2 regions of the Gordonia westfalica genome follow, and region 2 is predicted to be linked to the other one. Evidence: riboswitches for the same ligand, from Rfam matches in the RefSeq annotation. Region 2 holds a riboswitch; the other holds the start of a gene.
The links. A riboswitch is a leader RNA that binds a small molecule or an ion and turns the genes downstream of it on or off. The one in region 2 is predicted to bind thiamine pyrophosphate.
Positions count from the first base shown of each region.

Region 1: linked by a shared signal. The riboswitch ahead of thiO (glycine oxidase ThiO) and the one ahead of thiC (phosphomethylpyrimidine synthase ThiC) in region 2 are both predicted to bind thiamine pyrophosphate.

Region 1 is NZ_FNLM01000034.1:4,440,656-4,455,753, reverse strand. It holds gene BLU62_RS25880 (ABC transporter permease) at 119-877, opposite strand; gene BLU62_RS25875 (ABC transporter ATP-binding protein) at 874-1,842, opposite strand; gene thiG (thiazole synthase) at 2,022-2,843, opposite strand; gene thiS (sulfur carrier protein ThiS) at 2,836-3,036, opposite strand; gene thiO (glycine oxidase ThiO) at 3,033-4,097, opposite strand; TPP riboswitch at 4,091-4,200, opposite strand; gene thiE (thiamine phosphate synthase) at 4,248-4,934, shown strand; gene BLU62_RS25850 (hypothetical protein) at 5,353-5,730, shown strand; gene BLU62_RS25845 (NUDIX hydrolase) at 5,740-6,222, opposite strand; gene BLU62_RS25840 (putative quinol monooxygenase) at 6,854-7,165, opposite strand; gene BLU62_RS25835 (GlxA family transcriptional regulator) at 7,274-8,215, shown strand; gene BLU62_RS25825 (hypothetical protein) at 8,833-10,278, shown strand; partial or broken gene BLU62_RS25820 (glutamate ABC transporter substrate-binding protein) at 10,275-11,290, shown strand; gene BLU62_RS25815 (serine/threonine-protein kinase) at 11,290-13,884, shown strand; gene BLU62_RS25810 (acetate kinase) at 14,620-15,098, opposite strand, start outside.
Region 2 is NZ_FNLM01000034.1:3,348,071-3,363,168, forward strand. It holds gene BLU62_RS20790 (ISL3 family transposase) at 1-1,071, opposite strand, end outside; gene BLU62_RS20795 (ABC transporter substrate-binding protein) at 1,253-2,224, opposite strand; gene BLU62_RS20800 (MTB12 C-terminal domain-containing protein) at 2,250-3,062, opposite strand; gene BLU62_RS20805 (wax ester/triacylglycerol synthase domain-containing protein) at 3,197-4,501, opposite strand; gene BLU62_RS20810 (acyl-CoA dehydrogenase family protein) at 4,525-5,691, opposite strand; gene BLU62_RS20815 (acyl carrier protein) at 5,706-5,954, opposite strand; gene BLU62_RS20820 (salicylate synthase) at 6,002-7,372, opposite strand; gene BLU62_RS20825 ((2,3-dihydroxybenzoyl)adenylate synthase) at 7,525-9,192, shown strand; partial or broken gene BLU62_RS20830 (GNAT family N-acetyltransferase) at 9,225-9,571, opposite strand; TPP riboswitch at 9,765-9,879, shown strand; gene thiC (phosphomethylpyrimidine synthase ThiC) at 9,871-11,547, shown strand; gene thiD (bifunctional hydroxymethylpyrimidine kinase/phosphomethylpyrimidine kinase) at 11,544-12,401, shown strand; gene BLU62_RS20845 (DUF1801 domain-containing protein) at 12,442-12,795, opposite strand; gene BLU62_RS20850 (ABC transporter family substrate-binding protein) at 12,995-14,611, opposite strand; gene BLU62_RS20855 (ABC transporter ATP-binding protein) at 14,644-15,098, opposite strand, start outside.

The DNA.
Region 1 (15,098 bases), 1.1 Mb from region 2:
TTAGTCCGCACCGACGCTCCGCGGGCTGCCCGAACGATCATAGATGTGGCATCAAGACTCGCAATGTCACATTCCTGCCGTCCATATGGAGGACGGGTCTTTCCCCCGAGTCCGCGAACTACGCATCCCGGGCACTGGTGACGAAAATCGCGACCGCCAGCAGGATTACGGTTACCACTGCGAAGTATCCCAACGAGCCGTACGCATTCCAGTGAAAGGTGTCGGACCCACCGGACAAGAAGTTCCAGCCGTTGAGGAACGGCAGGAACGGCGTGATGTCCTCTCCGATGCGCGGGAGCACCGAGAGGATGCGTTCGAACGCGAACATCCAGCCCAGCACGATCGCCACCGCCCCGGCGGAATGCCGGACGAGAGCACCCACCGACAGCCCGATCAACGCACACAGGGTCGCGAAAACCGGCGTGCCCCAGAGCTGTCGTACGGTGTCCGGTCCCCCGAGCGCGATGCCGTTGCCGGTGAGCGCCTGACCCAGGCCCACCCCGACCAGACTCACGATCGCGGCCACCACGAAGGTGAGCCCGCCGAACACCACGGTCTTCGCGATGATCACCAGCGGCCGGCGGGGAACCGCCGCGAAGGAGGAGCGGATGGTGCCGAACCGGTACTCGGTGGTGATACCCAGGACGGCCATGATCGCGAAGATCGCGACGCCAAATTGATTCACGCCGACCAGGTAGTCGATCGTCCGCGTGTCGACCGACGCACGATCGGCGTAACCACCGGACAGCAGCCAACCGAGCAGCACGGCAACACCCACACCGAACACGACCACCATCGCCAGGCACCAGTACGGGGTCCGGGTGCTGGTCAGTTTGATGCGTTCGGCGTCGACGGCAGCGAGGGCGGGCCCGATCATCGCCGACCCCCTTCCGAGGCGCTCGGACCGGGTCCGACGGGTAGGAAACCGTCGCCTCCGTGATAGTCGACGGCGTGTGCGGTCATCGACATGAACACCTCCTCCAGCGAGGCCGATTCGGCGGCGAGCTCGTGCAGCGTCACGCCGGCCGCCGCGGCGATGTCACCGACCCGGTCGGTCGTCGTGTCGGGCACCCGCATCACCGGCCGCCCGTCGGCGTCGGGCGCACCGGGCGCCGGCGCGAGACCGGCCTCCACCAGCGCGGCGTGCAACTTCTCGAGCTCGGGCCCGCGGACCCGCACCGACTGGCGGGCTCGTCCGGTGAACTCGCTGACCGAACAGTCCGCGATCAGGCGCCCGCGGCCGATCACCACGAGATGGTCTGCGGTGAGCGACATCTCGGTCAGCAGGTGGCTGGAGACGAGCACGGTGCGACCTTCCGCGGCCAACTGCCGCATGAATCCGCGTATCCAGACGATGCCCTCGGGATCGAGGCCGTTGACCGGTTCGTCGAACAGCAGGGTGTGCGGGTCACCCAGCAACGCGCCCGCGAGTCCGAGCCGCTGCGACATGCCGAGCGAGAATCCGCCGGCCCGTTTGCGGGCCACCGAGGCCAGCCCGACGGTCTCGAGCACCTCGTCCACCCGGGACACCGGGATGCGGTTGCTCGCCGCCAGCCAACGCAGATGAGAACGCGCACTGCGATTGGGGTGGACCCAGTGCGCATCGAGCAATGCGCCCACCTGTCGCAGCGGATGGTCGAGGTCGCGATACTGCACGCCACCGATGGTCGCGGTCCCCGAGGTGGGGCGATCGAGACCCAGCATCATGCGCATCGTCGTCGACTTGCCTGCGCCGTTGGGTCCCAGAAAGCCGGTGACCCGTCCCGGCCCGACCTCGAACGTGAGGTCGTCGACCGCTCGCTGACTCCCGAAGTCCTTGGTCAGATTCGTTACCCGCAACACGACTCGACCATAGTCGCCGACAGCCCTTCGAGACGCGTCCTTCGCAAGCTCCGGACGCTCCTCAGGGAGCAGTGGGTTGCCGCCTTCGCAAGCTCCGGACGCTCCTCAGGGAGCAGTGGGTTGCCGCCTTCGCAAGCTCCGGACGCTCCTCAGGGAGCAGTTCGAGACGCCGGTGTCGATCAGGTGTGATCGGGCATCGGCGACGACGCCTGCGCCCAGAACCGTTTGGGGATTCGACCCGCCCGCGCGGCGAGCCGGCCGGCGATCACCGCATGCCGCATCGCCGACGCCATCCGTTCGGGGTTCTCCGCACGCGTGACCGCGGTCGCGAGAAGCACTCCGTCGCAACCGAGTTCCATGGCATGGGCCGCGTCGCTGGCGGTGCCGATGCCGGCGTCGAGGATCACCGGGAGCGGATCGTCGAATGCGGTGGAGCAGTGGTCGACGATCATCTCGATGTTGTGCGGGTTGAGGATTCCGAGTCCCGTGCCGATCGGCGAACCGAGCGGCATCACCGCGGCGACACCGAGATCGGCGAGTCGCGCGGCGAGCACCGGATCGTCGTTGGTGTAGGCGAGCACCACGAAGCCGTCGGCCACCAATGCGGCTGCGGCGTCGACGAGTTCGACGGCATCCGGCATCAGCGTGCGTTCGTCGGCCACCACCTCGAGCTTCACCCAGTCGGTGTCGAACGCCTCGCGGGCCAGCTGCGCGGTGAGGACCGCCTCGGCGGTGGTGTGGCATCCGGCGGTGTTGGGCAGGACCGCGATGCCGAGCCGACGCAGCAGGTCGAACACCCCTGTCCCGGAAGCGGCGTCGACGCGACGCACCGCAACGGTCGTCAGTTCGGTGCCCGACGCGACCAGGGCACGCTCCAGTGTCGCGAGGTTCGTCGCGCCACCGGTCCCGGTGATGAGGCGGGAGGAGAACTCGCGCCCGGCGATCCGGAGCGGGTCCGTCTCGGAACCGTCGGCGACGTCGACAACCAGGGACTCAGCCACCCTGCACCGCCGTCACGATCTCGACGACGGCGCCGGCGGCCATCGTGTGCTCCGACCAGCGTCCACGCGGGACGACCGCGCCGTCGACGGCCACCGCGATCCCCCGGTCGGGCAGGCCGAGCCGCGCGACGACATCTCGCACCGACACGTCGTCGCCGATGTCGAGGTTCTCTCCGTTCACGGTGATGGTCACTCCGATACTCCTTCCAGAATCCCCAGCACCCTGTCCGCGGTGCCCGGGGCGAGAACGATGCCGTTGCGGCCGTGCCCGGTCGCGACCAGCGTGCGGTCGTCGACCCGTTTCACGATCGGCAATCCGTCAGCGGTGCACGGGCGGAGTCCGGCACCCGCTTCGATGAGTTCGTAGGTGCGCAGACCCGGCATGACCTCGATAGCGTCGGCGAGCAGATCCGCGACCCCACCCGCCTGCGGAATGCGGTCACCGAAATCGCCGGCCTCGTATTGCGTTGCGCCGACCACGATCCCGTCCTCCCGCGGCACCAGATACACGGCTCGGCCATGGAGGCGGGCACGGACCACGTGCCCCGGGGTCGGTACCGACCACCGCGTGCGCCGCAGTCGCAGGATCTCTCCCTTCGCCGCATGCAGCGGCACGTCGGGAAGCAGTTCGGCGGTGCCGAGCCCGGCAGCGAGAAGGATCTGATCGCGCAGGCCGGCGAGTTCGTGGACATCGGCCAGGCCGCGCGCCCGGGCATCGGTGTACCGCACCCCGGCAGCGGCCCCGGCACGGCGCAAGGTGCCCAGCAGGCGCCTGTTGTCGATCGACCACTCCCCGACCGCCCGGTAACCACCGACCAGCCGCGAACTCAACGACGGCTCCAGAGAACGGATCTCGCGACCGGTGACCGTGCTGAGCGTCGCGTCGGTCCTCGGCTGGTTGGCCCAGACGAAGTCCGCGAGGTGACGGAGGTACTCGGCGTCGGCGGCCGAAGCGGCGACGAACAGGGAATCGGTGGCCGTCACGATCGCAGGATCATCGAGCCGTTTCACCAGCCCCGGCCAGCGCCGCACCGACTCCACCGACGCGGCCAGCGCGGCCTCCTCGCCCGGATGACCCTCGCCGAGCGAACCGAGCATGCCGCCCGCCACCCACGACGCCCGCCCGTCGTGACCGGCGTCGACGACCAGGACCTGCCAGCCGGCATCGGCAGCGACGAGCGCACAGGTCAGCCCGATGACGCCACCGCCGACGACGGTCAGCGCTCGGTCGGGCTGCTTCGAAACATGGCTCACGCCAGATCACCTTCCTTCGCCGGAATGACCCGGATCAGGTTCGACGGTCAGCGGAGGGGCCCGCACTCTCAGCCCGCCTGCCCGGGCTCCCGTGTGTTCTCGCGGTCCACCCTACGCCCGGCCATTGCGCGCGGGGCTAGCCTGGTCGCCGTGACAAGTGCCTCCGAATCGCGCCGCCGCCTGGACACCGCCAGGCTCTACCTGTGCACCGACGCACGACGCGAGCGCGGCGACCTGCTCGAATTCGTCGGCGCGGCTCTCGCCGGCGGCGTCGACATCGTGCAGCTCCGGGACAAGGGGTCCGCCGGGGAGAAGCAGTTCGGCACCCTCGAGGCCCGCGAGGAGCTCGAGATCCTCACCGCGCTACGGAGCGTCGTCGACGCGCACGGCGCATTGCTCGCGGTCAACGACCGCGCCGACATCGCCGCGCTCTCGGGTGCCGATGTCCTCCACGTCGGACAGGGCGACCTGCCGCCGCGCCTCGCTCGCCGGGTCGTCGGCCCCGACACGGTCATCGGTGTGTCCACACACGACCCCGAGCAGGCGGCCGCCGCGGCCGCGGACCCCGACGTCGACTACTTCTGCGTCGGCCCGTGCTGGACCACCCCCACCAAGCCGGGGCGTACCGCCGCCGGACTGGACCTGGTGACGACGACCGCCGCCGCGATGTCCGCTCCCGGGGTTCCGGACAAGCCGTGGTTCGCCATCGGCGGCATCGACGCCCCGAGAGCGCCGGAGGTGACCGCCGCAGGCGCTCGCCGCATCGTCGTGGTCCGCGCGATCACCGCCGCCGACGATCCGGCCGCCGCGGCCACCGACCTCCTCGGCCGGTTGTAGGGCCGGGCGACTGGAACCGCCCCCGCAACCACCCGCTGGGCCGGTACCGCGCCGCGCATATATATCGTCGTCGGTGAACCTGTGGAGGGCGTTTTCCAGGGGCGTTTTCCAGGGGCGGAATCCATTTGCCGCTCCGCACACAGAGGTCTAGGCTGGACCGACCATGATGTGCATCGATCGAGCGCTCGTAACCCGCCGCAGCGGGGTCTGATTCTGACCGACCCCCCGCTGCGGGTCGGTTGCGCTCTTCTTGTCGGTCATCCGTTCTTCGACCGAAATCGGCTTTCGAGATGCATCTTCTTCATCTGCCTCATCCATCCTTCTCACGACACGGGCACACGACCGCGCCGTCGGCTGATCCCATAGCCGAACACTTCGGCCGTCCGCTGCCCGCGGGCATGCGGGAGGAGACCATGGGATGACGTGGCAACGATTCACCGACGAGTACGCCGCCGGCGGTGCCATCCGGCTCGGATCGTGGTCCGTCGCACCGGCCCGGCAGGACCTCGTCGAATGCCGGGCGACCATCGCGATCGCCGACCGCATCATGTCGTGCAGCGCGGTCGCCGCCGGGCCTCTCGGCGCGATGACCTCGATCCTGTACGACCTCGGCGCGCCCGTTCAGATCCTGCGGCTGCACCAGCGTGAGGTCGACGGCGCGATCGCCACGTTCCTGCTGTGCGAGAACAACGGCAGGCAGGCGTGGGCCTTCGGCGAGGGCAGCACCGGCGACGAGGCGAACATCGCGGCACTGATCTCCGGCGCGAACCGGCTACTCGGACCCGCCGCAGGATGAGGTGCGACGTTACGCCTGCGGGTCGAGTGCCGCGATCCGCTCGCGCAACGTCGGCCAGGCCAGGCCGAATGCCGGATGCAGCGGAAGCTGGTCGACGTGCTGTTCGGAGACCCAGCGCAGTTCCGTCGACTCGAAGTTGGCCACCGTCTGCACCGGCTCGTCGGTCTCGGCGATGACCGTCGTGTAGGTCCATCCGCCGGGTGCTTCGTGGGTGACGACCGCGGCGAGGACCCGCAGTTCGTCGCCGCTGATGCCGGCTTCCTCCTCGGCCTCGCGGATCGCGGTGTCGATGGCCCCCTCATGCGAGTCCCGGGCGCCGCCGGGCAGCGCCCAGGTACCGCCCTGATGGGACCACGCGGCGCGATGCTGGAGCAGAACGCCTGTCGCGCCGTCGGCCAACGGCGCCCGGAGCAACAGACCCGCCGCGCCGTGAACACCCCAATACCGTGAACCGTCGGGATCGGTCACCCAGCCGTCGCCGTCTCCGCGCACCACGCCTCCTTGCAGACCCGACGAGCCGATCATCGGATTCCTCCACCGTAAGTGAGACACGCGCGACCTGCCAGGGCGATCCGCCGAATCAGTGAGAGGTATGGCTGAATCGTCTTCGACGACGACGGGACCGGCGAGGAGGAGGGCGCGGTGAGCCAAAGGAATGGAGCTTGCTCGGCTTCGACGCCGCCGCAAGCTCCGGTGAAACGGTCGGTACTGGTCGGTCGTCGTCGGTCACCGCCGGATGGCGGCGTCCCCCACGCTCGGCGTTTGCGCAGGTCAGCGGCTCGTTCGCCCAGTGGGCGCATCAAGCGATAGACGCAAAGCCGACGTGATTAGGTCGTCGGTTCGATTCCGACAGGCGGCTCCGGCGAACAGCCCCTGACCTGCGGAAACGCAGGGCAGGGGCGGTTCGGTTCTGGTGGTCGCGCGATGCGCTGGCCTCACGGCTCTGCCCGACACCGACGTCGCTCTCCTCTGCGACGGACCCCTCGCCGGCTGAGCGCTCGCGGCCGGCATCCTGTCCGTGTGCCGATAGGCCTCGCACCGCTCGGCAACGCAGCGTGGCATTGCGTTGCGTCGCGACCTGGCGACGGCTCGGCGGGGCGCGATCGTCTCGTGCGTTGGCGGACTACGGGAGCTTGGACGCGAGGACGTCGGCCGCCAGGATCTCGGGTGCTGCGCCCAGGAGGTGCTGGTTGGCCATCAGGGCTGCGACGATGGCGCCGTTGGCGTGGGCGTCGCGAGCGGCCTCGTCGGGGAATGCATCGAAGATCCAGAAGGTGTCGGCGTGGGTCCTGACCGCGAACCAGACAATCGTTCCTACTTCTTCGTTGGCGAGCGCGACAGCGCCGGCGAGCAGATCGGCGAGCGCGTCGTGCTGTCCATCGGCCGCGACGATCTTGGCGACGAAGGCATACGGAAGTGATGCGGGTGTGGACATGAGGGGTTCTCCTAGGTGTCGAGGTTTCTTGGTGAAGCGAGTTCAGCGTATGACGAGCAAGGGCATGTGAGAAGTGGCGTATACGGCAGTATTGCTATTGTTTACGTCATGCGTATCGGACTGATCGCGATCGACGGCTGCTTCGGTTCGGCTGTCGCGTCGATCATCGACATCGTGCGGGTGGCCGACGGAGCCCGCGGCGATGTCGACCCGCGGATCGACCCGATCGAACTCGCCATCCTCGGACCGAAACGGCGAGTGACCACGACGGCATCGATGACCCTGTCGGTGGACCACCCGCTGTCGGAGTCCGCAGAGTTCGACGTGGTCGTCGTCCCTGCGCTTGGAACCCTTACGGCCGCCGCTACCAACGACGTCCTCCAGAGCCGAGATGCTCGTTCGGTCATCGCCTCGCTCGGGCGCCTCGACGAGGCGACCACCCGGATCGCCGCGGCGTGCACCGGCGTGTTCGCTGTCGCCGAGACCGGACGGATGCATCATCGGCGGGCGACGACCAGCTGGTTCCTGGGGCCGGAGTTCCTGAAGCGCTATCCGACCGTCGCCCTCGATCTCGACACCATGGTCGTGGTCGACGGGAACCTCGTCACCGCCGGCGCCGCGTTCGCTCACATCGACCTCGCGCTCTCACTCGTGCGATCGATCAGCCCCGACCTGGCCCAACATGTCGCCAAGCTCCTCATCATCGACGAGCGTCCGTCGCAGGCGGCCTTCGTCGCCTACGAACATCTCCGGCACGAGGACCCGATCGTCGTCGAGTTCGAACGCTTCGTGCGCGCCCGCCTGGACGAACCGTTCAACGTCGCCTTCGTCGCGCAGTCGCTCGGCACCAGCCGGCGCACCCTCGAACGACGAGTCCGTGCGGCGCTCAACCTCACTCCGCTCGGCTTCGTCCAACGGCTTCGCATCGAACGAGCTCGGCACCTCTCAGCAACCACGGACTTCACCTCCGCCGAGATCGCGCTACGGGTCGGCTACGCGAACGCCGAGACTCTGCGCTCCCTCCTGCGTAGGGAGCGACGCCGTTCCTGACCTATCGCCATGCCTGTAGCCGGTGTCCTAGTGCTCGACTGGAACCACCTCTCAGCACGTCGCGTCGACGCTCCTGCGTCGCCCCTGGACGACCCACTCGACACGCCCGCAGCACAGCCATGTGACGTGTCCCGGCTTCCCGGACGGTCGGGGTTGGGTGGCTGTGATGTCGCTGCGTTCTCGTCGAGGGGGTCAGCAGACTCGATCAGGGTCGATTGGGATGAGACGCGAAGGCGGTCAGGTCAGGGCGGCCGAAGCCGGCCGGCGGGGTAGCGTCGGTCACGTCGAGGTCTTTCGGATGGATGGCGTAGGAACCTCCATCGTCGGGAGACCTCGACGTCTACCTGCGGACCGACGCGCCCGGCCGACCTACACCCTCATCTGGGAAGAGCCGGTATGGCGCTCCGGGGCCGACGACGGGCCGGACGTAGGTGTGCGACGTGCGACCGCGATGCCCGGAGGAACCCTCACCGATGGCATAGGCTGAAACACGCACGACCCGGTGAGCGATGACCCCCATGAGTCATTTCTTCGACAGGTCGCGAGAGCCGGAACGGGGCCGGCGACCGAGCGGCCGCACCGGAGACGATCCAGCGTTCGAGAAGGGGATCAGCTAGGTGACCGGCGATGCGTCCTCCGTGCGGACGGCACTCACCCGTGGCGGTCGCACGATCCGTCCGGCCCAGTCGTCGACGCCGATCCGCCAGGTCCTCGCCGATCGTCGAGAGCTCGTCGCGACCGCACGCGAACGTGCGCAGTCACCGTTCCAGACGCTCCGGCACTATTCGGTCACCACACCCGGCAAGCTGATCATCATCTGCGTCATCCTCGTCCTCGGCTGCCTGACCACCGGCTGGTACGCATCGACCGTGCTCGAGGACCGCACGCAGACCCTGCAGCGACTGATCGAACGCACCGAACCGCTCGCCGAGGCCGCGCAGGTCCTCTACAGCTCCCTGTCGATCGCCGACGCATCCGCGAACGCCGCGTTCATCTCGGGCGGCCTGGAGACCCCGGACCTGCGGCAACGCTATTCCGATGCCCTGGCGACGGCCGCGTCGTCGTTGATCCTCGCGACCGGTACGTCCAGCGAGCCGGGACCGGGGATGACCGAGGACGCGACCGAGCGGGCGCTGTCGTCGGACCTCGACACCCTCTCGACGTCGATCCCGGTGTACAGCGGACTGATCGAGACCGCGCGCACCAACAACCGACTGGGCAATCCGGTCGGGTCGGCGTACCTGGGCCAGGCGTCGTCGCTGATGCAGGACAAGATCCTGCCGGCCGCGCAGCGCCTCTATGAACGGCGTTCGATGGCGATCGCCGACCCGCAGCACTCACTGACCCGCCCGCCGTGGACCGTCTACATCCCGCTGTTGCTGCTGCTCACGGCGATGGTGCTGACGTCCCGGTATCTCGCGCGCAGGACCCGCCGTCGATTCAACGTCGGAATGGTCGCCGCGATCGGCGCGCTCACGCTGGGGACGGTGTGGCTGCTGGCCTCGGGACTGATGTCGGTCGCCGCGACCAGCAACGCCCGTACCGACGGCGCCGACCCGCTGCGCGAGCTGACCGCCGCGCGCATCCTGACCCAGCAGGCGAGATCCGCCGAGACCCTGGCGCTCATCCGCCGCGGCGACCAGGGCGGACTGGAACGTACCTTCGCCGCGACGACCGCCAAGATCGACGGCATCGTCGACGACGTCCGGAGCACTGACGAGGCCGGATCGGTGTCCGCGCAGCAGCTCGACCAGGTGAGCTCGGCGCTCGCCGAATGGAAGCGCACCGACGCCGCCGTCCGCCGGTACATCCAGACCGGGAACTTCGACCGCGCCCGGCAGCTCACCGTCGGGGACGGCCTCAACAGCTCGGCCCGCGCCTACACCGCCGTCGACACCGCCCTGGTCGACGCGATCACCACCGCGCGGACCTCGTTCCGCGACGACATCAACACCGCCCAGCGCGTGCTCGGCTTCACCGGGACCGGGATTCTCCTACTCGCGGTTCTCGCCGCGATCGCGATCGTCGGTGGACTCTTCCCCCGAATACGGGAGTACCGATGACCCTCCCCCGCCTTCTCCGCCCCGGCCACGCGCGTCCGCGCCGCCTGCCGGCCGCGGTCGTCCTGCTCCTCGTGGCGTTCGTCGCGACCGGCTGTGTCCGGTTCCCCGCCGCCGAGGCGCCGCCCCCGACCGCGACCGCCGTCCCGCTGGTTCTCCCCGGGGTCCAGACCGACGTGCCGGTCGAACCCCCACCGAGTTCGGAGGCGTGCAACGCGACACTCACCCTGCGTCCGCCGGCACAGATGCCCGAGCCCGGGAAGATGCCCCGAATTCGACGATGGCCGGGATCTTCGAACGTGGTCGGCTCATCGTCGGACTCGACATCGGCTCCAACCTGTTCAGCTTCCGCGACCCCATCTCCGGTGACATCCAGGGCTTCGACGTCGACATCGCCCACGAGATCGCGGGCGCGATCTTCGGCGATCCGCAGCGCGTCGAGTTCCAGGTGCTCAGCTCGGCGCAACGGATCGACGCACTGCGCGACAAGACCGTCGACGTGGTGATCAAGACGATGAGCATCACCTGCGACCGGCTGCGCGACATCAGCTTCTCGGCCCCGTATTACGTGGCGTCGCAACGCATCCTGTCGTTCCGTAACTCGAACATCGCCGGACCTTCTCAGCTCGCCGACAAGCGGGTCTGCGGGGCGCGGGGCACCACCTCGATCGGCCGGATGCAGTCCATCCAGCCGCGGGTCCGGATGGTCAGCACCACCACGTGGGCCGATTGTCTCGTGCTGCTGCAACAGGGTCAGGTCGATGCGGTCACCAGCGACGACGCCATTCTCGCCGGACTCGCCGCGCAGGACCCGTGGGTCCGGGTCGTCGGCCCGAGCCTCGGCGAGGAGTTCTACGGAGTGGGCATCCCCAAGGGTGAGGACGACATGATCCGCTTCGTCAACGGGGTGCTCGAACGTATCCGGGCGACCGGCCGCTGGCAGCAGATCCGCGACCGCTGGTTGTCCATCCTCGACAGTGGATTCGGCGCACCGCAGCCGTACTACCGGGACTGATGCCCATGAGCTATGCCGGCGAACCATCACACGCCGACCCACACGGTCCCGAGAAGCGGGACGGGGCGGCTGCCGACGCACCCGAGGAGGTCGGCACCCAGCGCGTCTCACTCGCCGACCTGATGGGCGACGACGAGCCGGACACCGACCGGAACGCACCGGACGAGAGCACGACCGACGAGGTCGCCGAGGTCGGCACGCAGAAGGTCGATCTCGACGACCTGATGGCCGAGTCCGACGACACCACCGAACCGCGCCGGGTATCCGATCCCGATGTCGGAACGCAGGCGGCCGCACCCGCTTTCACCGTCGGTATCGCGCCGCCGGACCGGTTCGACAGCCAGACCGACCGGGTCGTCCGAACCCGGGCGACACAACACCCCGAGCCGGATTCGGGTCCGCTCGGACGGCGACTCGTCCCGCGCCGACGCCCCCCGGTCCACGAACGTCGTCTCGGCAGCGGCCTGGTCGAGATGCCGAAGATCACCGACATCGAACCCGAGGACGCGGTCATCGACGACCCGGTGATCGCCGAGAACAAGCGATTCTGTTGGCGCTGCGGCAAACCCGTCGGAAGACTCGAAGGAGAGGGTCAGGGTCCGCCCACCGGCGACTGCACCAACTGCGGTGCGCGGTATTCGTTTGTACCGGGACTCGCCCAGGGGACTCTGGTCGCCGATCAGTACGAGATCGCCGGCGCGATCGCCCACGGCGGACTCGGCTGGATCTACCTGGCCATCGACCGCAACGTGAGTGACCGCCCCGTCGTTCTCAAAGGGCTTCTGAATTCCTCGGATTCGGAGGCGCAGCGAGTCGCGGTGGCCGAACGCCAGTTCCTGGCGTCGGTGAACCACCCCGGCATCGTCAAGATCTACAACTTCGTCGAACACGTCGACGACGACGATCGCTTCGGCTACATCGTCATGGAGTACATCGGCGGTCAGACGCTCAAGCAGATCACCTCGGGTGACCCCGAGAAGTCGCTGCTGTCCGTCGAACAGGGCCTCGCCTACATCCTCGAGGTGTTGCTGGCCGTCGGCTACCTGCATTCGGTGGGCCTGGTCTACAACGACGTCAAACCCGAGAACATCATGGTCGGCAGCGACGAGGTCAAGCTCATCGACCTGGGTGCCGTCTCGCCGATCAACGGCTACGGACACCTCTATGGCACACCGGGTTTCCAGGCACCGGAGATCGTCAAGACCGGGCCGCAGGTCGCCACCGACATCTACAGCGTCGGACGCACTCTCGCGGTGCTGACCGTGCCGATGGAGATGCGCAACGGCCGCTACGTCGACGGCCTGCCGTCCCCCACCGAGACCGCCGTCTTCCGCGACAACCCGTCGTTCTACCTTCTGCTGCAACGTGCCACGGCTCCCGACCCGGCCGACCGGTTCGCCTCCGCCGAGGAGATGAGCACCCAGGTGCTCAACGTGCTCCGCGAGACGGTCGCCGTGCACACCGGCGTGCCCCGGCCCTCGTTGTCGACGGTCTTCACCCCGCAGCGCTCGACCTTCGGCACCGATCTGATGCTCGCCCCGGTCGACGGCTTCTTCGACCCCGACCAGGCCGCGTTCTACGATCCGGTCGACATCGCCACCGCGCTCCCCCTGCCTCTCGTGAATCCGTTGGATCCTGCCGCGAGCCTGCTGACCTCGGCCGCCCTCTCTGACCCTCGGCAGACCCTCGACTCGATCAACACCGCACGCGCAGAAGGTTTCGCATCGCTGTTCGGCGGACGCCCGGTGAAGAACGCCCATCCCTCGCTGGAGATCGACCTCGCCGAGGCGCGCGCCCACCTCCAGCTCGACGACGTCGACACCGCCCTCGCACTGCTCCGCGATGTCCGTGAGCACCACGGCGATTCGTGGCGGGTGGAGTGGTACATGGGTATCTGCGCCCTGATGAACGACGAACCCGAGCTGGCCTACGAACGGTTCGACGAGGTCCTGGGCGCGATGCCCGGCGAGGTCGCACCGAAACTCGCGGTGGCCGGCACCGCCGAACTGATCGGCCGGTGGCTCGCCGACGAGGACGGGCCGTCGAAATCCGCCGACCGGATCGCCCGGTTGTACGACGTCGCGCAGCACCACTACCACGATCTGTGGCTGACCGACCACAGCATCGTGACCGCCGCCTTCGGCCTGGCCCGCCTCGCCGTGGCGGCCGGAGACTTCGACGGCGCGATCCGCCCTCTCGACGAAGTACCCGCCACCAGTAGGCATTTCAACACCGCGCGGGCGACCGCGATCATCGCCCTGGTGCACGGCCGACCCACCTCACAGGTCACGCGTAACCAGATCGTCGAGGCCGCACGACGACTCGAGCAGATCCCCGACACCGAACCCCGCAAGTCACGCATGCTCCTGATCGTGCTCGGTACCGCGCTCGGCTGGATCCACGACAACCCGGAGGACGAGGGCTCCGACAAGGAACCCTCGACGCTACTGGGCTTCCCGTTCACCGAATACGGAATCCGCACCGGCACCGAGAGATCCCTGCGCCAGCTCGCACGCCAGACGCGCAACAACCGCGAGCACCGCTTCATGCTCGTCGATCTCGCGAACTACGTGCGGCCCAACACGCTGTTCTGACCTCGATACGCGGCGTCCTCGCTGCGGCGACGAGGTCGATGGCTGCGGCGCACCCCTCCGCTCCCTGAGGTGCGAGGAGCGTTAGCCGCCGGGCTGAGTGAGCGACGAAGGAGCGTATCGACGTCGACGAGCCCCGAAGGCTTCGTGACACACCGTCGTTCACCCAACCACCGATCGACCTCAACCCGACCCACAGACGTCGATCGACATCTGCCGGTCGAGTTGAGGTTCGGCAGTCGGCATGCGGGCTCCTCGAGGATCAGAGACGACGGGTCCTCCACCGGAACCGGGTCTCTTGTGCTCGACGATCGCCGGGGAACCGCGACGATCGCGTCCCCGTGAGCACCGGCGGAGGGCACATTCCCCTCGGACGCCACTGAGCGGGACGCGAATGTCGACCCACCCGGCGCGGTGTGCCGCAGTCACCCCGCCGGCTCGGTGCACGACACCCGTATCAACATCGCACGCGACATCAATCCGTGAGAACGACCTCGGTCGAGCTCGCAGCGCCGGAGCGATGTCGCATGCGCCGTGGTTCCGCGTTGATGCGGTGATCCGATCGCGCGTGCACCCGGGAAAACCCGGCCTCCCTCGGACACCGGCGAGGCCTTTCCTCCTCCACGACGGCCAGCCGGCCGAGGGCACCGAGGCGCGAGGAGCGATAGCCGACGGGCTGAGTAGCGACGAAGGAGCGTATCGAAGTCGACGAGCCACGAAGACCTGCCCCGGGCCAGGTCAGTCAGACTCGGCGACGAGCGCGGCCGACTGCCGGGCGATGGCGAGCTCCTCGTTCGTCGGGACCACCAGTACGTCGACGGCGCTGGCGTCGGCGGAGATCCGACGCGCCGACCGGTCCGCTGCTGCGTTGCGTTCCGGGTCGAGGACGATCCCGAATCGCTCCAGCCCCTCGAGCGCGTCCGCCCGGACGCGCGCCGAGTTCTCGCCGACACCGGCGGTGAAGGTGATCGCGTCGAGCTTGTCGAGCTCGAAGGCGTACGCACCGAGGTAATGCCGCAACCGGTGGATGTAGACGTCGTAGGCGCGGCGGGCGTCCTCGTCGCCGGCGTCGACCAGTTCGGTGATGGAACGGAAGTCGTTCTCGCCGCACAGGCCTCGGAGTCCCGATCGCTGGTTGAGCAGCGTGTCGATCTCGTCGACGGACAGGTGGGCCACCCGGTTGAGATGTAGCACCAGGCCGGGGTCGATGTCGCCGC
Region 2 (15,098 bases):
GTGGATGCGTTTGAGCAGCTTGTACATCGCGATCTTCCCGTCACGCTTGTGCGGTTGGCCGTAGGCGTCAATCAGGTCTTGATAGACGGCGTAGGTGACCGCGACCGCCAGATGTTCCTCACGCGCTTCGAGGCCGTTGGTGATGCGGGTCTTCTGCTTGTCGGTCAACAAGCCGATTCGGGTGAGCAGAGGGCGGCGGATGCCGTAGAGCGGGTCCCCGGTGCGGCCGCGGTGTCCGCACGTATCCTGTTGCACGCGTTGACGACACACCGTGAGCTTGTCTGCGGCCAAGTGCACCACATGAAACGGATCCATCACCGCACGCGCCTTGTCCAGGGTTTCAGCGGTCGCGGTGCGATACCCGGCGAACCCGTCCATGGTGACGACCTTGATCCGGTCACGAAATGCAGGATCGCGCGCGGTCAGCCAATCCTTCAACGCGGCTTTGGAGCGGCCGGCGACCATGTCCAGCAAGCGTGCCGGGCCGGTACCATCGACGATCGGTGTCAGGTCGACGAGCACGGTCACGAAACTCGAATCCCCCTTGCCGCGAACGTGTTTCCACTTGTGCTCATCGACCCCAAGGACCCGCACACCGTCCAGGCGGGCCGGTGCGGACGCCAGCATGCGGGCCTCCTCGAGTGCGAGCGTGTTGACGGTGTTCCAACCCAACCCGACCGCCGCGGCGACCGCCTTGACCGACATCTTGTCGACGATCATCGCCCGCAGAATCCACGTGGTGGTGCGGCGGGTGACGTGGGCCCGTGGCGCCACGATGGTCGAGATGTCGGCACGAAAGATCGTGGTGGCACAGTCCGGGTTCTGGCACAGGTGGCGCGGCACCGCGATATGCAGCCGAGTCGGATGCCCCACGATCGGCAGATCAGCGACCTCACGATCGATGTGGTCACGCAGCCGACCCGGCTGTCCGCATCCGGGACATGTGTTCTTCGGTTCCAGGACCTGGCAGAACACGTGGGTGCGGTCCTCGCCGTCGAGGGCGGCACCGGTGATCGTCACCCCGAGCTCGATGGTGCGGCAGATGGTGTCGGCAATAGCGCTACGCTGCAACGTGGGTCCTGTTGGTGTCCGGGTGGGTGTGTGAGAGCTTTCATCCTCACACCACAGGACCCGCCTATATCTCCAGGCTCACCGCCCACACCCCGCGATCTTGCTCACCCCTACATCTTGTGGTCGCAAGAACCTGTTCCACGCACCGTCAATCAGGAAGAGCCCGTTTCGCTCGGCAGGATCAGTTCGTCGCGGCGGCGAAGCTCGGCTTGAGCAGGTCCAGCACGTACGGCACCGAGTTCGGCGACGGCGCGTTGAGACCGGTGATCTGCGACTGGGTCATGAAGGTGACCGCATTGTTCTTGACGGCCTTCAGATTCTTGTAACCCGGGAGCTTGCGGAGGGTTTCCGCCTGCTCCGGCGTCGCGGTGGCGACCACGAGCACGTCTGCGTCGAGCATCGGGATGTTCTCGGTGCTCAGCCCAAAGCGCGGGTTCCTGGTGCGCGCGTACTCGGCGACCAGCTTCGGTGCCATCTCCATCTTCAGCTCGGTGAACAGCTTGGCCGCACCGTCGTTCGGGTCGCCGAGGACCGACAACTGGTCGTTGCCGTACATGAAGGCCAGCGCGTAGGTCTTGCCCGCGAGTCCCGGGAACTCTTCGCCCACGGCGGCGATCTTCGCGTTGGTGTCGTCGATGATCTCGGTGGCCTTGTCCGGCTGGTGCAGGACGGTGCCCATGACGGTGACCATGTCCTCCCAGGGATCGATCTCCTGGCCGCTGATCGAGTTGACCGTCGGCGCGAGCTTGGCGATCTGCTCGAATTCCGGGCTGTTGGAAGCGAATCCGGGGGCGAAGATCAGATCGGGATCGAGCTTGGCGATGGTCGTCGCGTCGTCGCCCTTGGTCGGGTCGATGAACGTCGAGTCGGCGAGCTTCTGGCCGTACCAGGGCTGCAGTTCGCCGGTCGCGGACTTGGAGTAGTCGTAGTAGCCGACCGGGGTCACGCCGAACGAGAGCGCCACGTCGGTCCACTGGTCGCCCAGCGTCACGATGCGCTTCGGCGTCTCCGGGATGGTGACCGATCGACCGTCGGGCAGGTTCAGCTGCACCGAACCACCGGTTAACTCATCCGAACTCGAGCATCCGGCGAGAAGGCCGGCGGACATGAGCACACCCGCGAGGAGCGCACCCAGACGAAGTCGTGTTTTCACGTCAGTTCTCCAGAACGGTCGGGTGTCAGAGCGAGCAGGGCAGCAGGACGAAGCTGGCGATGAGGCAGACGCTGGCGTTCGACAGCTTCCACTTGTCGCCGCTCCAGACCCAGGTCATGGCACGGTTCTGGCTACCCCGGCCGACGACGCTGATCTGCAGCGGGGCCGTCATCTTGTTGCCGCTGATCTGCACCGGACCGACCATCTGGTAGCTGAGGCCGACGTTGCCGTACGTGGTGATCGCGGTGGCGACCGCGTCGATCTGACGCAGCGCGCGCTCGCCGCCCTCGAGTTCGGCGGCCCGGGCGGCACGGTTGCCACGCGAGTTCATGACCGTCTTGACCTTGGTGTTGAGCTGGCCGGGGGTGAGGGCCGTCGGGGCCGCTGCGGCCTGCTGCTGCGTGGGAGCCGCGGAGGTGCCCGGGGCGGGAGCCGGTGCGGGTGCCGCGGCATCGGGGCCCGCTCCCACCGTTCCACCGCTCTCCGGCACGTTCTCGGTGGCCGCGGGTGCGGGCGCTGCCGCAGGAGCGGGCTGTCCGGGCGCGGCGGCCGGCGGCTGATTGGCCGCCGGACCGACCAGGCCCTGCTGCTGGGGCGTCTGCGCAGAACCGAGGTTCACGACGGTCGGCTGTGCCGCGTTGGCCGAATCGTTGCGTTCGCCGACCATGAGGCCGACCACGCCGATCGTGACGATGATCGCCGAGATCACCGCCGCAACACCTGCCGATGCCAGCACGGTCGGGATGTTGACCCCGCCCGAGCGCTTCTCCGAACCCGTCTCCGGTTCGTGGGTCTCACCCACGTACCCCGGGTCCTGGTAGCCGACATCGTTCTGCATGGTGTTCTCCGTGTTTTCTTCTGTGTTTCGTGTTCACTTGTCGAACGTGGTCCTCGCCTGACGGACGTTCGCCACGTACTGCATCGTTCGCGGTCTCGAACCAGTTACTAGGCAAGCCTAAGCTTGCATCGAGCTCATGCCGACGGTAGGGCCTCGTTGAGCACCTTGTCGAATGTCGCGACGAACTTGTCCGCGTATCCGGGGAGCGCCGCGGCATCGGTGACGATGCCGAACGTCGTGGTGGTGCCGAGGATGAGGATCGTCACCGAGAACGAGTAACCGGCCAGCGGCGACAGCGGGGTGAGGCCGACGATCGGCTTGCCCAGCACCGACCGCACCCGAGAGAAGCCCGGGTTGATCCCGATGTGGATGTCCGGGTGCATGTGTCCCATGGAGGCGTTCACGATCGCCCGCTGCAGGCCCCAGAGAGGCGCACGCGGCAGGTCGTCGGCTGCGGCCAGATAGAGCTCGGGCCGCCGCTCGGCGATGGTCTTCAGTTCACCCCGCGCGCGTTCGATCTGCTGCGACAAGTCGGTCTCGTTGCCGGGCAGGTTGAGCAGGGCCACGGACACGGCGTTGCCGGTGTGGCGGAACTCCTCGTCGAGGGTCACCGGGAGGGTCACGCGCAGGACGTCGGCCTGCGGCGCTGCCGGCGGGTCGATGCTGAGCGCGCGGCCGATGGCCCCGAGGACGAACTCGTGCACGCTGGAGCCGTTGGCCTTCGCCGCCTTGCGGAGCGTGCGGGTAGACGTGCTGAACAGCGCGTGTTCGCGGCGTCCCGACTTCGTCAGGCTCGGCCAGGCGCGCTTCTTGCCACCACCGGCGGCGTGCTGTTCGTTGAACGCCGCCTTGGCCTCGCCCAGCTTCTCCGGGTCGATGCCGCTGATGTGGAACCGGGGGCTCGTCGCGAAACGCTCGAACTCGGCGAGATCCTCGGGCTCCCCGTCGGCGAGGAGCGCCGCGAAGGCCGCACCGGCGATGCCGTCGGAGATGCTGTGGTGCACCCGGAGCAGCACCCACTGGCCGACACCCTCGGCACCTGCCGACGGCGTGAACAGGGTGATGTCCCAGAACGGCCGCGGCCGCGGCAACGGCGTCTCCAGGAGCTTGGAGACACGACGCTGCAGGTGGTCACGGTCGGTGAAGCCCAGCTCCGAGACGTGTTCGCCCGCGTCCCAGTTCTCGTCGGCGAGAACAACCTCGGGCTTTCGCCACCGGCCGTTCTTGACGCCGAGTCGGAAGATCTCGAACAGCCGGCCCCGCTCCCGGACCCGCGCCCGAACCTCGTCTACGCCGAGAAGCGTTCCTTGCGTGTCGATCTCGAGGAACATCGACCAGTGCATGGGCCGGCTGTCGGTGTCCATGTGCAGGTAGGTGTGGTCGGGGGGTGCCAGTTCGGTGACGCGCGCGTCTGCCGGGGAAGTGACTGGGCTGTTCATATGACCGCCTGGATGAGGGACGCTCAGGGCGTCGGGTTGTCGGAACCGGAAGAGAATTGCTGGTAACGCCGGGTGTCGGGTTTCATGGCCGCAGCGACCAATTCCCAGAGCACCTCGTCGGTACCGCCGCCGACGCGCGCGAGTTTCATGTCGCGCCACCAGCGTCCGATCGGGGTCTCGGTCTCGAGGTAGCCGATACCGCCGAAGATGTGCAGGCATTCCGAGGCGACCTCTTCGCCCAGGTTCGCCGCGGTCGCCTTGAGAGCCGCGGCAGTCCGCAGGTTGATCTTGCCGCCGGCCGCGACACCCTCGAGCGAGTAGCTCAGCACGTCGACGCGGGCCTGCAGATCCGCCACCCGCAGCCGGAGTGCCTGGTGGTCGTAGAGTTTCTTGCCGAACTGCGTGCGCTCCATCATGCGGGCGAGTGTCACCCCGAGCATCACATCGCAGGCGGCCGCGATCTGAGCGGCGACCGAATACCGTTCGTGCGCAAGGCCCCAGCTGATGACGGCCAGACCCGTTCCCGGGCGCGCGATCAGCGCCTCCTCGGGGATCCAGGCGTCGATGGTGACCGGGGCGGTGTCGAGCGGTCCTGCGCCGAGTTTCTCGTACGGCACACCGACGCGGACCTTGTCGATCGGCACGGCGGCCAGTGCGACGTTTCCGCCGGTGTCGGGGCCGTCCTCGACGCCGCGGCACACGACCAACATGTAGTCGGCGACCGGCGAGAGCGAGACGAACTTCTTGTGCCCCACGACCCGGTATCCGCCGTCCTCGGCGAAGATCCGCGTCTCGGAGTTCTGCAGATCGGACCCGCCCTGCTCCTCGGAAGCACCGATGCACAGGACGGCGTCGGTGGTCATCGCACGCTGCGCGAGGTCCTTCAGGAAGTCGTTGCGGCCGAAGCGACGGAGAATCGCGATCGCCGAATCGTGCAGACTGACTCCGACGCCGATGGCAGCCGAACCCAGCGATCCGAGATGGCGGCCCAGAGCGAAGTGATCATGCAGATCGGTGTGCTTGCGATCAGCCCACTTCTGGGTGAAAACTCCTGCCTCACCGAGATGCTCGAGTAACGGACGAGGGAAGCGATGGTCCCTCTCGGCCTGCGCCGTCCACGCGGTGACCTGCTCGTCGAACGCGGCATCGAGCAATTCCGCGTACGTCTGCACTCCGGTGTCCACACCCATCCCCCCGTAGCCCCTCAGACCGCGGTTCCGGCCTTCGCGCGGACCAGGTCTTCGAGGTCGCCGACCGTCTTGGACTCGAACAGTTCACGCTCGGTGAGCTTCACGCCCAACCGCTCTTCGATCGCCACGACGCCGATCGCGAACGCGACCGAATCGAGACCCAGGTCGTCGATCAGCCTCGACTCACGGGTGACGTCGCCGAGAGCGAGGTCGAGGTCCTCCTCGAGGATGCCGCGCAGCGCTTCGGTGATGTTGTCGGACATGTGGTGACTCCTGTGATGAAGGGTGATGGGTTGAACGTAACCGGTGGTCAGCGGGGGATCACATACGGGGCGACGCTGCCGAGTTTCTCGCACGTCTCCTCGAACTCGCGGTCGGGAGTCGACTGCGCAACGATGCCTGCACCCGCCCGCAGCCATGCCCTGTCTCCCGACGAGAAGACGGTGCGCAGTGCGAGCGTCGCCTCGAGCTCCCCCGACGACGACGCGACGAGGACGGCACCGGAATACGGGCCGCGACGCCGGGATTCGAGCCGGTCGATGGCCTCGACGGCCGCGGACTTGGGGACTCCCGAGGCGGTGATCGACGGGAATACGACTTCGAGTGCACGCCAGGGACTCTCATCGTCGGCGAGGGTGCCTTTCACCGTCGAGGCCAGGTGCTGGACGCTGCCGCGCTCACGTACCTCCATGAACGCGCTGACCGCGGTCGTCTCCGCGGCCGAGATCGAGGCGATCTCGTCGTAGCAGGCGCGCACCGACATCGCATGCTCGGCGACTTCTTTGGCGTCGGCGAGGAGTTCGGCACGGGCGGCCGCGTCGTGATCGGCAGAGATCCCGAACGCCCTTGTACCGGCGAGGGGTTCGGTGACCACGGTCCGGTCGTCGTGAACCGCGACCACGAGCTCGGGACTGAACCCGGCGGCCGCGAGATCGCCGAGCGACAGCAGAAACGAACGGGCCGGGGTGTTGTCGGCTCGCCCCCGGGCGTAGGTGGCGGCGATGTCGACCGGGAACGGGATGTCGACCGCGCGGGAGAGAATGACCTTCTGATAGCGACCCGCGGCGATCTCGCCGACGGCGGTGGCGACACGACTGCGGTAGTCCTCGGTGTCGACTCGCACATCGACGGGACGTGATTCACCGGGAGCGCCTGCCGTGGAAGCGATCTCGAGGAGGAGGCGCGCACGTTCGGGATCGGCGGTGCCGGTGTCCACACCGTCCGCGCCGACGAAGGCCTCGAACTCCGGGACGATCAGGTGCGCGAGCACCGTGTCGTCGGGAACACGGTCGAAAATGCCGTGGTAGGGCGCGCAGAAGTCGAAGCCGACCCAGCCGTAGAGGCGCCAGTCGTCGATCGACAGCGACGCCGTCGCCGCGGCCAGGGCATCCGCGGGGTCACCGTGCCACGCGGCGACCGTCCGACTCCCCCGGTCGTCGACGATGATCTCGCCGCGCGTGACCACGACTCGCGCGCGGACTCCCGCCGCGAAGGTCCAGCGCCGATTGCGCTCGTAGACGACGTGGTCGCCGAACTCTCCCGAGCCCGCCCACGCTGCCGTGATCTCGGCAGCCACAGCCTCGCTGAACGGCGTCGCCGGAGTGATCAGGCGCTCGAACCCCTCGAGGCCGAGCGCCGCAGCATTGAGCTTCGAGGTCGGCGAATCGGTCGTCAGCGACATGTCCTTGTCCTCCGGTCGTGGGCGGCAGCACCAGTGATCCTAGGGATATTAGGACAGCCTAAGCAAACAATTCCTCGCGGTCGATGGCGCGCATCACACAACCCGACCGACCGGTAAGGTTACCCTATCCTGCCTGTGTTTGAATGGGTCCCATGCCGACGCATCTGGACCACGCGACCGACCTGCTCGACGGTTTCACCCCGTACGCCGACGCCCAGGCGGACCGCTACCGGGACGCGGGACTGTTCCGCGGTCTCCCGCTGTTTGCGGGCTTCGGCGCCAGCGCCGACCGCACCCCGGACGCCCCGGCCGTCACCGATGCGTCGACCGACGGGCCGCTCACGCTCAGCTACTCCGAATTGCGCACCGCATCGCTCCGGCGGGCGGCAGGATTCGTCGATGCCGGACTCCGCCCCGGCCAGCGGGTCGTCCTGCAGCAGAACAACTCGCTCGAGTTCGTGGTGAACCTGCTCGGCCTGCTGCGCGCGGGCGTCGCGCCGGTGATGACCCTGCCCGCCCACCGGATCACCGAGATCGCCCACCTGGCAGCCGGTGCCGGAGCCGTGGCCTATATCGGCGAAGACGGGCGGCGAGGCTTCGACTTCCGGGATCTCGCCACCGAGCTGCAGGCGCGCGTCCCCCAGGTCGAGCACGTCTTCATCTCCGGCGATCCCGGGCCGTTCGCCGTCGCCCCGGATGCCGACCCGGCGGCGGTAGACCTCCCGGCCTCGCCGGACGCCGGAATCCCGGCACTGTTCCTGGTCTCCGGCGGCACCACCGGCCTGCCGAAGCTGATCGCGCGCACCCACGACGACTACGACCTCAACGCCCGACTCTCGGCCGATGTCGCGAATCTGACCGCCGAGGACACCTACCTCGTCGCACTGCCCGCGGCACACAACTTCCCGCTGTGCTGCCCGGGCATCCTCGGCGTCTTTGGCGTCGGCGGCCACGTCGTCCTGGCCGACAATCCGAGCCCCGACAACACCTTCGATCTCATCGAACGCCACCGCGTCACGGTGACCGCCCTGGTCCCCGCCCTCGCGCAGCTGTGGTGCGCGGCCACCGAATGGGAGCCCGCGGACATCAGCTCGCTGCGACTCCTGCAGGTCGGCGGCGCCAAACTCGCCCATCCCGATGCCGTCGCCCTCGACGAGGCGCTCGGCGACGTGGTCCAGCAGGTGTTCGGCATGGCCGAGGGACTCGTCTGCTACACCCGGACCGACGAACCGCGCGACCTCGTCCACGAGGTGCAGGGCTCACCGATGTCGGAGTTCGACGAGGTCCGCGTCGTCGACGACCAGGGCGCCGACGTCCCCGACGGCGAAGAAGGCGAACTGCTGGTACGCGGTCCGTACACGATCCGCGGCTACTACCGGGCCCAGGCCCACAACGAGAAGTCCTTCACCCCCGACGGTTTCTACCGCTCGGGTGACAAGGTGACCCGCCTGGCGTCCGGGCACCTCGCGGTGACCGGACGCATCAAGGACACCATCGTCCGGGCCGGCGAGAACGTCGCCGCCGACGACGTCGAGGAGAACCTGCTCGCACACCCATCGGTGCGGCAGGTCGCCGTCGTCGGACTGCCCGACGACGCACTGGGCGAGAAGATCTGCGCCGCGGTCGTACTCTCGCACGACCATCCGCCGGCCCAGCCACTCGAGCTGGCCACGCTGCGCACATTCCTCGCCGACCGCGGCCTGGCGTCGTTCAAGCTCCCCGACACGGTCCGCGTGGTGCGGACCCTGCCCGTCACCGCCGTCGGCAAGATCGACAAGAAGGTCCTGCGTACGACGCTGCTGGACTCCCCCGCTGGTTGAGCCCCTTCCACCGCTGATTGAGCCTGTCGAAATCACACCGGCGCGAGCGTCACGATCCCCGGGTGGTGGTCGAGGTAGCTCTTGGTGAACGAACACACCGGCCGGAGCCGCGCGTTCCGTTCACGAGCGAAGTGGATGACCGTCCGGGTGAGACGCGTCGCGAGCCCGTGGCCGCTGTATTCGTCGTAGAGCACGGTGTGCAGGACGGTGATGGTGGTCTGGCCGTCGATGGTCTCCATCGAATATCCGAGTACGCCGACGAGATCCCCGCGACCCAGAGTTCGAACCGGTCGCGGTCGGGATTGTGAACCACCTGAGCGATCTGCTGCAGGATGGATCTCGCCGACTGCGGCGGTCGATGCCGGTTCTTGCGTAGCACCTACACCTCCTCGCGTGGTCGTCATGTGAGGTCACCGGCATGCGCCGCTTCTCGACGCCAGACCTCTGTGACAAGGACCCATGTGACTAGGGTCACAGCCTACATTACGGATCCGTAACCGTTGAGTCCTGGAGCGGATCCCCGGCGCGAGGTCCTGAGCCTCGAGACGTTGTATGGTGGCGGACGCAACACAACTACACACCGCGGGGGCTCTCACGATGACCGAGGGCTGAGATGGCGACGGGCGGTCGCCGACCGCTCGAACCTGTCCGGGTAATGCCGGCGTAGGGAGAACCATCATGGGCACACGTCTATCCACCGCACCCACGACTTCAGGTCTGACCACCGGACCGATCGAGGGAAGTTCGAAGCACTACCTCACCGTCGATCACCTGCGCGTCCCGCAGCGTCGAATCCACCTCACCAACGGCGAACACCTCGACGTCTACGACACCTCGGGGCCGTACACCGACACCGAGGCCGTCATCGACGTCGAGCGCGGGTTGTCGCCGATCCGCGAGGAGTGGAACCGCCCGGCTCCGGTCGACGGCGCGAGCACGCAACTCGCCTGGGCCCGCGCCGGGATCATCACCGACGAGATGCGGTACATCGCGGCACGCGAGGGCGTCGACGCCGAACTGGTCCGCTCCGAAGTGGCCATCGGTCGCGCGGTGATACCGGCGAATCATCGTCACCCCGAGTCGGAACCGATGATCATCGGCAAGAGGTTCGCGGTGAAAGTCAATGCGAACATCGGGAATTCGGCGGTGCGCAGCTCGATCGCCGACGAGGTCGAGAAGATGGTGTGGGCCACCCGATGGGGCGCGGACACCATCATGGACCTGTCGACAGGCGCCGACATCCACACGACGCGGGAGTGGATTCTGCGCAACTCCCCTGTTCCGGTCGGCACCGTGCCGATCTATCAGGCACTCGAGAAGGTGAACGGCGATCCGGTCGCCCTGACGTGGGAGATCTACCGCGACACGGTGATCGAGCAGGCCGAACAGGGCGTCGACTACATGACGGTGCACGCCGGAGTGCTGCTCCGGTATGTACCGCTGACGGCCCGTCGCGTCACCGGCATCGTCTCGCGGGGCGGGTCGATCATGGCCGCCTGGTGTCTGGCACACCACCGGGAATCGTTCCTGTACACCCACTTCGACGATCTGTGCGAGATCTTCGCGCGGTACGACATCACCTTCTCGCTCGGTGACGGTCTGCGACCGGGGTCCATCGCCGACGCCAACGACGAGGCCCAGTTCGCCGAACTGCGCACCCTCGGCGAACTCACGACCATCGCCAAATCCCATGGCGTGCAGGTGATGATCGAGGGTCCCGGGCACGTCCCGATGCACAAGATCGCCGAGAACGTGCGTCTCGAGGAAGAGCTCTGCGAAGAAGCGCCCTTCTACACGCTGGGCCCGCTGGCCACCGACATCGCACCCGCCTACGACCACATCACCTCCGCGATCGGTGCGGCGATGATCGCCCAGGCGGGAACGGCCATGCTCTGTTACGTGACGCCCAAGGAGCACCTGGGGCTGCCCGACCGCGACGACGTGAAGGTCGGCGTCATCACGTACAAGATCGCCGCCCACGCCGCGGACCTCGCGAAGCAACATCCCCGCGCACAGGAACGGGACGACGCATTGAGCAAGGCCCGCTTCGAGTTCCGGTGGATCGACCAGTTCAACCTCGCCCTCGACCCGGACACCGCCCGCGAGTACCACGACGAGACCCTGCCCGCTGAGCCGGCGAAGACCGCCCACTTCTGCTCGATGTGCGGTCCCAAGTTCTGCTCGATGCGGATCTCCGCCGACGTACGCGCCTACGCGGAGGAGAACAACCTGGTGACCGCCGAGGACATCGACCGGAAGATCGCCGAGGGGATGGCCGCGAAATCGGCCGAGTTCGCCGAGGCCGGCAACCGCGTCTACCTGCCCCTCGAGAGCAGCGCAGGAGGCTCTGCGTGACCGGCTTCGAGTTGCTGCCCGTCGCGACGCCGGGTTCGACGCCGGTCCGCGTCCTGACCATCGCCGGATCGGATTCCGGTGGCGGCGCCGGTATCCAGGCCGACATGCGGACGTTCGCGCTGCTCGGCCTGCATGCCTGCGTCGCGGTCACCGCGGTGACCGTCCAGAACTCGCTGGGCGTCAGCGGTTTCCAGGAGATCGAACCGGAGACAGTCGCCGCCCAGATCCGCACGGTCGCCGACGACATCGGCATCGGGGCCGCCAAGACCGGCATGCTGGCCTCGGCGGAGATCATCGACGCCGTCGTCGCCCAGTGCGCCGAGAGCGGCATCGGTCGCGACGGTTCTTCACCGCTGGTCGTCGACCCGGTCTGTGCGTCGATGCACGGGAACCAGCTGCTGGCCGACTCGGCACTGGACACGCTGCGCGACAACCTCTTCCCGCTCGCCACGCTGGTGACGCCGAACCTCGACGAGGTGCGGCTCATCACCGGGATCGACGTCGTGGATGTCGATTCCCAGCGCGACGCGGCGAAGGCGCTGTTCGATCTCGGACCCGCGTGGGCGCTGGTCAAGGGTGGGCACCTGCGCTCCTGCGACCACTCACCCGACCTGCTCTACGACGGCGCGGAGTTCGTCGAACTCACCCACCGCCGGATCGACACCGCCCACGACCACGGCGCCGGCGACACGCTCGCCGCGGCGATCACCTCCGCGCTGGCACACGGTTTCCCGGTGCCGGACGCCGTCGCGTTCGCGAAGGAATGGGTCACCCGCGGCCTGGCCGCCGCCTACCCGCTCGGCGCCGGCCACGGCCCGGTGAACCCGCTGTGGCGGGTGAGCGGCCCTTACTGACGCGCAGCCGACCGAATCCGGCCGGCGCACGTCGGCGGCATCACCGCACCGCCGCTCGAACGATCTCGCCGATACGTGCTTCCGTGGCCTCGTCGAGGTCCTCGAGGTACCACGCGGACGGCGAGAGGAGACCGTCGCGGCCACCGGCCGGCTCGATGGCCGCCTTCTCCGTGAGACTCAGGTTCATCAGCTCATCGTTTCGCAACGAGATCAGCGCCGGAGTGCTCGCGGACTTGGCGTATGCGGGCATCCCGTACCAGATCCGCGGTTTGAGTTCGGGAGCGGCGGCGACGATGACCTCGTGCACTCGACGCATCACGCCTCGCCTCGGCTCGTCCATACTCGCGATCTTGTCCAGTACCTGCTGGAGGTTCTTCTCGTCCTTCTCGGTCATTGACGTCTCACCCTTTCTGCGGTCCGCGCGGCAGCTCCGATCGCATGGCGATCCGGCTGTGCAGCACCCCATCCGGACGTGGTCTGAGAAGTCAGGCCTCTCCGCGATGATTCAGATGACGAAGTCACCTGGAAGCGCAGGGAGCGACACCGATGTCGCAACGAGCTGACCGTATCACCATCATGTCCGGATCAGGACCTCACTTCTCCCAGCCGATGTCCTCGATCGGCCCGACGTAGAACTGCCCGGCACCGTAGTTGGCGAGATCCTCTTTCACCGCGACCATCGCGGGGCCGTTGAACAGGGGAAGGTTGGAGAACTGCGCGAACGCATCTCGCTCGATCCGGTTCCCGGCCGCGATCTGCGCCATCGGGTCGCCGATCCGCGCCATCGCCTCGATCCGGGCGTCGAGTTCCGGCGATCCGGCGCCGGCCGGGTTGAATTGCGAGTCGCTGCACCACACTTGGCAGAAGTAGGCCATGCCGAACGGGTCGCTCGAGGAGAACCCCATCATGAACAGGTCGAATTCCTTGTTGACGATGACTGCCGAGAAGTCCGCCGAGGGGCGTTGCTGCACAACCAGATCGATGCCCACCTTGCCCAGGATCGCCTGCAGCGCACGTGACAGGTTGAGCGAGGTTGTGTCGTCGCCGACGTTGGGCAGGACCAGCGACAGCCGTTTGCCGTCCTTGCTGCGCACACCGTCGTCCCCCGCGCGCCACCCGGCGCCCTCGAGCAGCTCGGCAGCCTTGGCGGGGTCGTAGGACACCACGCCCGCCAGGTTGTCCTCGTACCCCGGCTGGAAGGGATACAGCGACAACGATCCGGGGAGCTCCTCGGTGTAGTTGAGCCCGGTGAACCTGATGCGCGCGAGCGTCTCCCGGTCGATCGCGGTGAACACCGCCTGCCGGACGGTCCGGTCGGAGAGGATCGGCGCATCGAGGTTCAGGACGAGCAGCGCCTGCTGTGGTGAGGCGGCGGTCCTGATGTCGATCCCGTTCATCGTGAGGACCCGCGCACGGGCGTCCTTGGCCGCCACCCCGGTCGCGTCGATCTCGCCGTTCTGGAAGGCGTTCAGCGCCGCCTGCGACTCCATCTGCCGGAAGACTCGGCGGTCGAGCTTGCCCGGTCTCCCCCACCACTTGGGGTTTCGTTCGAAGACCACGGTGCCGTTGTCGGCGTCGTACGAGCCGATCGTGTACGGCCCCGCCCCCCATTCCGGGTGTGGTTGTCTCACATAGCCTTTGTTGTAGACGTCGGGGGCGGTTGCCTTCGGATGGAGCACGACGTTGAACAGCCCGTCGGGCCAGGCGTACACGCCGTCGAACCGCACGACCGCCTGGCGGTCGTCGACGCCGCGGGTGATCGAGGCGATCTGGTTGTAGCCGTCGGTGGAACTGGCGATGTAGCGGTCGTCGACGCCTCTGCTGGTGCGCCACGTCTCGACGAAGGCGCGGTAGTCGATCGGTGTGCCGTCGTTGAAGTACGCCCTCGGATTCAGGGTGTAGGTGACCACCGTCTTCTGATCGACGGTCTCGGTGCGGACATCGGTCAGGAAGTCCGGGTTGGGCGAGTACTCGCCTTCGGGTGAGAAGTAGGCGAGAACCGGGTTGTACCAGCGCCACAGGGCCAGCGTGTAGAGAGTGGCGTCGGCGTGGAAGGTGTTCCACTGCGGCGACACCTCGGTGATGGCCGTCGTGAGACTTCCGCCGTCCCTCAGGTTCTCCCGGGGCTGCAGATTGAGCGAGGCACCCTCGGTCTTCACCGCACCGGTGTCCACTGCCGCACCGCAGCCGCTCACGCACGCGACGGTCATCGCGATCGCCGCGATCAGCCTCCACCAGCGGATCACCGGTCCTCCTCCAGGAAATGGCATGCCGCACGATGATCCGCCGTGACCGGCCGGAGTCGGGGGATCACCGTCCGGCAACGCTCACGGCGTTCGTCGTCGAGCCGCGCGTGCAACGGACAACGGCTGGTGAAACCGCACCCGACGATCTCGTCTGTCGCGCTGGGTTGTTCGCCGTGCAGGACGATCCGCTGCCGTTCGCGTTCGACGCGCGGGTCGGGAACCGGCACCGCCGAGAGCAGCGCGCGAGTGTAGGGGTGCGCCGGGTCGGCGAACACCGACTCGGTGGGCCCGGACTCCACGATCTCCCCCAGGTACATCACCGCGACGCGGTCGGCGAGATGCCGGACCACGGAGAGATCGTGGGCGACAACGAGGTACGCGATGTCGCCGTCGGCCTGCAGTCGACGGATCAGGTTGACGATGTCCGCCTGCACCGAGACGTCGAGGGCCG